2 linked regions of the Undibacterium sp. KW1 genome follow. The protein of the gene in region 1 interacts with the protein of each later gene in a pairwise test. Links are inferred from orthologs where the notes say so. Each region holds a gene or a part of one and is shown on either strand. Other genes may lie near its edges.

What was found. The genes of interacting proteins can lie anywhere in the genome.
Region 2: the proteins of paaX (region 1) and UNDKW_RS24540 interact in binary tests that used the Escherichia coli proteins (3 or more experiments, as listed by UniProt). The link is inferred for Undibacterium sp. KW1 from one-to-one orthologs.

The regions. Positions count from the first base shown.
Region 1 is NZ_AP018439.1:2,131,474-2,135,672, forward strand. Bases 551-3,500 are described here. They hold paaX (phenylacetic acid degradation operon negative regulatory protein PaaX), read right to left. Parts: upstream 2,511-3,500; coding sequence 1,590-2,510; downstream 551-1,589. Other genes in these bases: UNDKW_RS09465 (hypothetical protein), read left to right, coding at 1,319-1,498; paaA (1,2-phenylacetyl-CoA epoxidase subunit PaaA), read left to right, coding at 2,708-3,500. Also shown: more of paaA, read left to right, coding at 3,501-3,697; 1,2-phenylacetyl-CoA epoxidase subunit PaaB, read left to right, coding at 3,728-4,012; 1,2-phenylacetyl-CoA epoxidase subunit PaaC, read left to right, coding at 4,060-4,199. UniProt on the Escherichia coli protein: Negative regulator of the paaZ and paaABCDEFGHIJK catabolic operons. Binds the consensus sequence 5'-WWTRTGATTCGYGWT-3'. Binding of PaaX is specifically inhibited by phenylacetyl-coenzyme A (PA-CoA).
Region 2 is NZ_AP018439.1:5,471,353-5,475,554, forward strand. The notes cover bases 677-3,629. They hold UNDKW_RS24540 (ATP-binding protein), read right to left. Parts: upstream 2,796-3,629; coding sequence 1,557-2,795; downstream 677-1,556. Other genes in these bases: UNDKW_RS24535 (PAS domain-containing sensor histidine kinase), read left to right, coding at 677-1,560; UNDKW_RS24545 (response regulator), read right to left, coding at 2,814-3,503. Also shown: UNDKW_RS24530 (sigma-54 dependent transcriptional regulator), read left to right, coding at 1-202; more of UNDKW_RS24535, read left to right, coding at 199-676; UNDKW_RS24550 (intradiol ring-cleavage dioxygenase), read left to right, coding at 3,706-4,202. UniProt on the Escherichia coli protein: Histidine kinase member of the two-component regulatory system CpxA/CpxR which responds to envelope stress response by activating expression of downstream genes including cpxP, degP, dsbA and ppiA.

The sequences.
Region 1 (4,199 bases):
CATAGTGATCCGGTGGTTCTGTATGGAAGGGCCATCGCTCAACGGATAAAAGGTACTCTGGGGATAACAGGCTGATTCCTCCCAAGAGTTCATATCGACGGGGGAGTTTGGCACCTCGATGTCGGCTCATCACATCCTGGGGCTGTAGCCGGTCCCAAGGGTATGGCTGTTCGCCATTTAAAGTGGTACGTGAGCTGGGTTTAAAACGTCGTGAGACAGTTTGGTCCCTATCTGCCGTGGGCGTTGGAAGTTTGAAGGGGGCTGCTCCTAGTACGAGAGGACCGGAGTGGACGAACCTCTGGTGTATCGGTTGTCACGCCAGTGGCATTGCCGAGTAGCTATGTTCGGAAGAGATAACCGCTGAAAGCATCTAAGCGGGAAACTCGCCTTAAGATGAGACTTCCCAGAGACTTGATCTCTTTAAAGGGTCGTTCGAGACCAGGACGTTGATAGGCTGGGTGTGGAAGTGCAGTAATGCATTAAGCTAACCAGTACTAATTGCCCGTAAGGCTTGTCCCTATAACCTTAGCAGGTAATAGGCTACGACAAGTATTGTGAAGTGTTTGCGAAATGTGCTAGCTGTGGAAACAGCAGGCAAGTTCGACAGCAGTCACAACCACTACCTCAAGCGATGGTCTCGCTTGGGGTAACAAAACAAATTTGATTAGTGCGAATAAGATCGCACACTCTACTTAACTTCTTCTGAATTGGATTTGTTGCCAGCTACAAAACAACGTAGCGATCAACGAATCAACAAGTTATGCCTGATGACCATAGCTAATCGGTACCACCCCTTCCCATCCCGAACAGGACCGTGAAACGATTACGCGCCAATGATAGTGCTGCAACCAGTGTGAAAGTAGGTTATCGTCAGGCTTTTATTCCGCATACCCCCACACAAGCTATTGTGTGGGGGTTTTGCTTTTGCGCGAACGGAAATGCATCGGGCCGTAGCAAACAAAAACTACGTCAAGACCTCTCAACACAGAGGCACGGAGACACAGAGGGGCACTGAGAAAGGCAAGAATAGAGAGAAATTTCTGCTTTTACTCTGGGGCTCAGGTTCTCTATTTCCCCATTGCTGAAACGTTCTCTTCCTCACCGCACGTCCCGTCAACCAACGACGCTGGGCTCCAGCCTGCGCTGGAGCGACGAATTTGAGGCTGGCTCTCTTGCAACCTGGGCGACTCACTACCTGCATCGACAGTATTGTCGGCAAATTTGCTGTTCAAGTCTTTGCGTTAGATGCGTGTATCGAGGTTCTCATGATTGTTTTAACTGAAGGGACGCGATCAGATTTTGGGCGGCAAATGCGCCGGTGAACACGCTTGGTCTGCACCGCATCATGTTTGCTGTCGATGGAATTGATACTGTCGTTGCCCGCATGCGTGAACACGCGGCAGAGCTGATTGGCGAAATGCAGTATGAGAATACGTATAACCTGGCTTATATCCGGGTAGCTGAGGGCATAAGTTGCGCTTGCCGAGCAACTGCCTAAGACGTGACTATAAGCGGGTACTTCAACGCGCGCGTGCTTTTAATACTAAGCAACTAAGCAAGCCAAAATGATATAAACCAAATTTATGGCTTTAAAAAAGCCCGCCAAACCTTTCCTGTAAACTCAAACCGCCATCTTGTCGATGTTCAGGATCAAGTGCCTGGCTCAATAAATTTTCTGCTGGCCGGAAACAGGCCCGGTAAAGATCACGGCATAACCGGTATGCCTCATCACCTAGCCAACCCTCAGGTCGCAAGCTGCTTGGTAAGTTGGGATCGTGCAGTTGGGTGCGACGGAAGCTATGTATCAACAGACTGCGAATAACAAAGGCCGCGTGCTCAGGCAAATTTTGTCCTTGCACTAGTTTTTTCAGAGGCGAGAATGCTTCAATAAAATTCTTGTAGGCGATATTCACTTCATCGAGTTGCCAATGGCTGGCGATCAGTGATGGTAGCGGGCGGGCATTGGGCAAGTTTAAATCACTGGTGCGGCAAACCGTACATAATCCCGCGAAGCCATTTCGTCCCAACACATTTTGCAGGGCTGCAGTATCTGCCTGGGGATGGGCAAATACACCGGCATTGATCATGCGAAAACCTTCCCACAGCAATTCTTTTTTCAGGCTGGCTTTATTGCCGGTGGAGGTATCGTCGCCACTCATGATGACCAGGGTCCAGTAGTGATCCCATTTGCCCGTTTGTGGCACATACACGCGCTTGTAGGCATGCTGGAACCTGGCATAGCTTGCGGTTGCCAGTTGATAAGTGCTGCGCCGGCCATCCCGTCTGGCTTCCAGCCAGCCTTCTTCGGCCAGTCTGAACACGCTGGTGCGTACTAATCTGTCATTAATGCCAAAATGACTCATTAATGAGATTAAACTACCTAGCCATATCGTACCGCCATGCGGGGCAATGGCATCGCCAAAGACCGTCATCACCAGGGATTTTGCCCTTGGTGGATTATTGGTAAGTTGCTGGTCTATCCAGGTTTGGATGGCAGTGCTGGTCTGCATGCGGCTGTGTAAGTGATGGTATGTAAGTATTGGTTGTTGTCCAGATTTTACCTATGGTGTAGCTGATGAGGGGTAAATCCCTCAAAAAATTAAAATGATACAAAAAAACTTAAACATTAATAAAAACTGTATCATATAATTGTTTGACGCAGATCAATCTTCCATGTTCGCATCCTCAGGATGCCAAGGAGTGTTTCATGTATGCACAATTAGTCGAGACCGGCTTGAGCAAGCTCAAAACTGCAGAAGAGTTGAGCGATGCCGAGCGTGCTTTCCAGGAGCGCATCGATGCCGGTATCCGTATTGAAGCCAAAGACTGGATGCCGGATGCCTATAGAAAAACATTGATACGACAAATCTCCCAGCATGCGCATTCCGAAATAGTTGGTCAACTGCCAGAAGGCAACTGGGTTACCCGCGCTCCCACCTTAAAACGCAAAGCCATCTTGCTGGCAAAAATCCAGGATGAGGCAGGGCATGGTCTGTATCTTTACAGCGCTGCCGAAACTCTGGGTGTGTCACGCGATGAGCTGCTGGCCGACCTGCATTCCGGTAAAGCCAAGTATTCTAGCATCTTCAATTACCCGACCCTGAGTTGGGCTGATATGGGTGCGATAGGATGGCTGGTTGATGGCTCAGCCATCATCAACCAGATACCTTTGTGCCGCTGTTCTTACGGTCCATATTCACGTGCCATGATACGCGTCTGCAAGGAAGAATCCTTCCATGCGCGCCAGGGTTACGACATCATGATGACCTTGTGCCGTGGCACAGCAGAACAAAAAGCCATGGCGCAAGATGCATTGAATCGCTACTGGTGGCCAGCTCTGATGATGTTTGGCCCGTCTGATGCAGCATCGGTGAATAGCGCTCAATCTGCGCAATGGCGTATCAAGCTTTTTTCCAATGATGAACTGCGTCAGCGCATGGTAGACCAGACTGTGCCGCAGATTGAATACCTGGGCCTGGAACTGCCTGATCCTGCCATCAAATGGAATGAAGAACGTGGCCATTATGATTTTGGTGAAATTAACTGGGAAGAGTTTTACCAGGTCTTGAAAGGCAATGGGCCCTGCAACCGCGAACGTCTGCGTACCCGTGTCAAGGCCTATGACGACGGCGCGTGGTTCCGTGATGCCTTGCAGGCCCATGCCGACAAGCAGCAACAACACAAAAAGAGCGCATAAAAAAATATATAAGAGAGCAGGAGACAGATCATGAGCAAAGAATGGCCCTTGTGGGAAGTATTTATCCGCAGCCAGCATGGCTTGGCGCATAAACATGTGGGAAGCCTGCATGCTCCGGATGCCGAAATGGCGATCAACCACGCGCGTGATGTCTACACACGTCGCAATGAAGGCGTCAGCATCTGGGTGGCACGTGCTGGTGATATTTTTGCCAGCAGCCCTGGCGATAAAGAAGCTTTGTTTGAGCCATCAAACAGCAAGGTATATCGTCATCCGACCTTCTTTCCCATGCCGGATGAAGTCAAGAATCTGTAATTGAACTCTGTCTATACATCATAGCTAAATAATTCTGGAGAATTGAGATGTCAGAGAACGAGTTCAATCATAAGCTCAATGACAAGTTCAACCACGTTTTGCGTCTGGCAGATAATGCCATGATACTCAGCCAGCGCCTGTCGCAATGGTGCGGCAAGGGCCCTGCGCTGGAAGAGGACATGGCATT
Region 2 (4,202 bases), 3.3 Mb from region 1 along the record:
CAAAACTGAAATCATGCCCACTGATCTTGGCCTGCCTTTGGCTAATAGCTGGGTCAATGAGCAGGAGCCCGACAAAGAGGCGATAGAACGCGCCCTGCAAAAAGCCCATGGTGTGGTGGCGCAAGCCGCTGCCGAACTGGGTTTGAGCCGCCAGGCCTTATACCGGCGTATGGACAGGCTGGGCATCAGTCGTAGCGCATGACAGAGCAAACGCCATCAGCCAACGGCACCAATAAAAAGCCGCTGTTTTCCATGCTCACGCGACTGAGCCTGTTGATCATCGCGATTTTATTGCTGGCAGTTGCAGTCAGCATGCTGATGCTGCATTTATTGCCAGAACAGGTCTGGCTGGCTGCCGGACTCAGTTTGCTGATTATCTTGCCCTTGGGTGTGGGCATAGTACGCAGCCAGTTGCAAGCCATGATACGTTTATTCCATACCCTTGCCGGTACCGTCATCAGCTACCAGGACAATGATTTTTCCATAGGTGTACACTGGCCCTTGCAAGACGAGTTGGGTGAACTGGTAGATGCCCACAATGCCTTGGGCGATGTCTTGCGCAAGCAAAGATTGAATCTGGTACAGCGTGAATTGCTGCTTGATACCATGGTGCAGAACACGCCAGTGGCGATGATGCTGGTGGCTGACCACGGCCCCATTGTCTTCGCCAATATCGCGGCCAGGCAATTGCTGAACCAGGGACGCAAACTCGAAGGTTTCAGTTTTAATGAAGTGATGACACAAGTCTCGGCCTCATTGCGGGAGGCCATACTGCGCGGTGGCGATGGCTTGTTCACAGTAGCAGCCAAAGATGCAGAAGAAGAGGAAGAGGTATATCACCTGGCGCGCCGCCACTTCAGCCTGAATGGCCGTCATCATGAATTATTTTTGCTGCGCCACCTGACGGTGGAATTGCGCCGCCAGGAAGTGCAGACCTGGAAAAAAGTCATACGTGTGATCAGTCATGAACTCAATAACTCACTGGCACCGATAGCCTCGCTGGCGAATTCTGCTGCGGTACTGGTAAGCCGTGGCCAAACCGAGCGCCTGCCCGGTATTTTGCTCACGATAGAAGAACGCACCCGCCATCTGGAAAGTTTTATCGATGGTTATGCACGCTTCGCCAAGCTGCCGACACCGAGGCTGGAGAGTACCCACTGGGATAACTTTATCGCAGGCCTGAAGTCACAGGTCATCTTCACCGTGACTGACAGCTTGCCTGAAGAACCTGTCAACCTCGACAGGGCACAAATGGAACATGCGCTGCTGAACCTGTTGAAGAATGCCCATGAGTCTGGCTCACGGGAAGATGAAGTATTTCTAAACATACGCAACTTGCAAGGCATCATACGCATAGAAGTCATGGACAGGGGTAGCGGCATGACAGATACGGTGATGTCGAATGCCCTGATCCCCTTTTACTCCACCAAACGCAGTGGCACAGGCCTGGGCCTGGCACTGGTGCGTGAAATCATAGAAGCACATGGCGGCAGGATCAGCCTGCAAAACCGTGAAGGCGGCGGCCTGAACGTCAGCCTGTTCCTGCCTGTATCACCCTAAGCAAATGCGATTGGTAAAACGATCAACATGCACAACCCGGCGGCACGGCGGTTGCTGGCAGTAATGCTGCCGCCATGCGCCTGTATCACGCGCTGGGTAATCGCCAGCCCCAGGCCATAGCCTTCACTGCTTTGTTCTGCCAGCACACTACGGTAGAAAGGCTGGAAGATGCTCTGCAATTCAGCTTCCGGCACGCCTTCGCCTTCATCCAGGATGGATACATGTAATTGCCTGCCCAGTACTTCTGCGTGAAGGGTCACGGCAGTATCGGGACGGGTATGCCGTATCGCATTGCGCAAGACATTTTCCATCGCCCGGTGCAGCAATTCATAGCGCCCCAGTACGCACACCTTGCTGATGGCATCGACAGAATATTCAGTCTTGAACGCCTTGCCTGCGGTCTTCGCTTCAAAGTGGGCATTGTCAGTCAAGTCAGCGAATAATTCATCCATGTGTATCAGGTCTTGCCCTGCATGGGCACCTGCTTCGAGACGCGACAGTGTCAGGATTTCACCGACCAGTTTATCCATGCGCACGGCTTCCCTGTCCATGCGCACCATGTATTCTTCTGCCTTGTCCGGCTGCTGGCGCGCCAGGCCTATCGCTGCCTGCAAACGTGCCAGTGGTGAACGCAGTTCATGTGATACATCATGTAAGAGACGGCGCTGGTTTTGCAGTGAACCTGTCAACTGCTCGGCCATGCGGTCAAAGTCGCGGCCCAGATCAGTCAGTTCATCCTTGCGCTTGCCCATGCTGTCCCCTATGCGCGTCTGTAGCCTGCCATTTGTCAGTTCATGAAAAGCCTCGCTGAGCCTGCGTATAGGCTTGGACATATACCAGGCCATCAGAGCCGCAAACAGCAGGCTGGCAAACAGGGCAACCGTCATGGGAATGAAGGCTCGCGAATCGCCGCCATCATGCGGTGGCTTGCGCATACCCATAGGCACCCGCCCAGGCTCACCAGGCGGACCACCGGGCCTGGCTGCATCACGAAAATCCGGACCGGGACCATGTTTGAATTCAGAACCAGAACCTGAGCCGGGGCCGCGCCTGTCTTCATGCTGGGGTTTGTCGGGCTGCACAGCCATTACCGCAGCCCTGGCCATGTCTTCGTTGCTGCGTTTGATCCAGAAGGTCACACTGATACCGGCGATGGCCGTCAATTGGGCCAGCCAGATGAAGAAAAAGAATTTCCAGAACAAGCGACCGAGTTTCAGCATACTGAGTTTAGGCATCATTACTCGCTTATTCACTTACTCGCGCGTCAGCATATAACCCTGGCGATATACCGTCTGTATGACAGTACGGCCATCGGCAAAGGCGCTGATCTTTTGTCGTATACTGCTGAGGTGGACATCGATATTCCTGTCGAATCTGGCCAGTGGGCGGCCCAGACCCTGCTCGGACAATTCATTCTTGCTGACAGTTTGTCCGGCATTTCTTGCCAACAACTCCAGCAAAGTGAATTCAGTGCTGGTCAGGTCCAGCATTTTATTATTCCATTCTGCGCGGCGCTGGCCCGGCCATATCTGCAGTGCACCCACGACCAGGCATAGTCTGTCCTGGTCGGCATTCATGCCACTCTCGGTACGGCGCAGGATGGCCCTGAGCCTGGCCAGCAATTCGCGTGGGGTACATGGTTTGGGCACATAATCATCGGCCCCCAGTTCAAGACCGATGATGCGATCGACATCATCGCCACGCGCCGTCAGCATCAGCACCGGCATGCGGCTGTGCTCGCGGATGCGGCGCAGGGCTTCGATGCCATTCATGCGCGGCATCATGACATCCAGCACTGCTATCGCATGCTGGCCAGACAAAGCCTCTGCTACGGCTTGTTCGCCATCATGTACGGTAGTAATGGCAAAACCCTCACGCTCAAGATATTCCTTGAGCATGCCTATCAGTTCGACGTCATCGTCTGCGAGCAATACCTTGGTCATAAAGTGTGGGGATATGAATTCTATGTACTGATGATAGCAAAGCCATCTATGTACGCGTGCAAATTTACCTGCTTTTACAGTCGCACTTCTTTGGTGACACAAAATCCTTACCTAACTTTACCTTTGCTTTACTGCACTTAACAAGTCATCAAGACACAATGCAGCAACACCAATGTAATACCCACAGCAAGGAAAAAACATCATGGAAAAGCATGGCAATCAACTGGAAACTGATCTTCATACCCTGATGCAGTCATCTGCCTCACGCAGGCAGATGCTGCGCTGGATATCGGCGGGTGGCGCTGCGACCTTGTTAGGCTGTGGTGGTGGCAGTGACGCCTCCACCTCAACAACGACTTCATCAACGACAAGCACCACAGGTACAACTACAGGCACAAGCACAGGAACAACAGGCAGCACGACTTCCTCCTGCAGCATCATCCCGGAAGAAACTGCCGGACCTTATCCCGGTGACGGCAGTAACAGCAATGGTGTCAGTATTGCCAATGCGCTGGCGCTGTCCGGCATAGTGCGCAGTGATATACGTTCCAGTATTGCCGGTGCCAGCGGTGTGGCGGCAGGTGTGCCCCTGACCATCAAGCTGCAACTCGTGAATACCAAAACCAGTTGCGCTTCGCTGGCGGGTTATGCGATCTACCTGTGGCATTGTGACAGGGATGGCAATTATTCCATGTATTC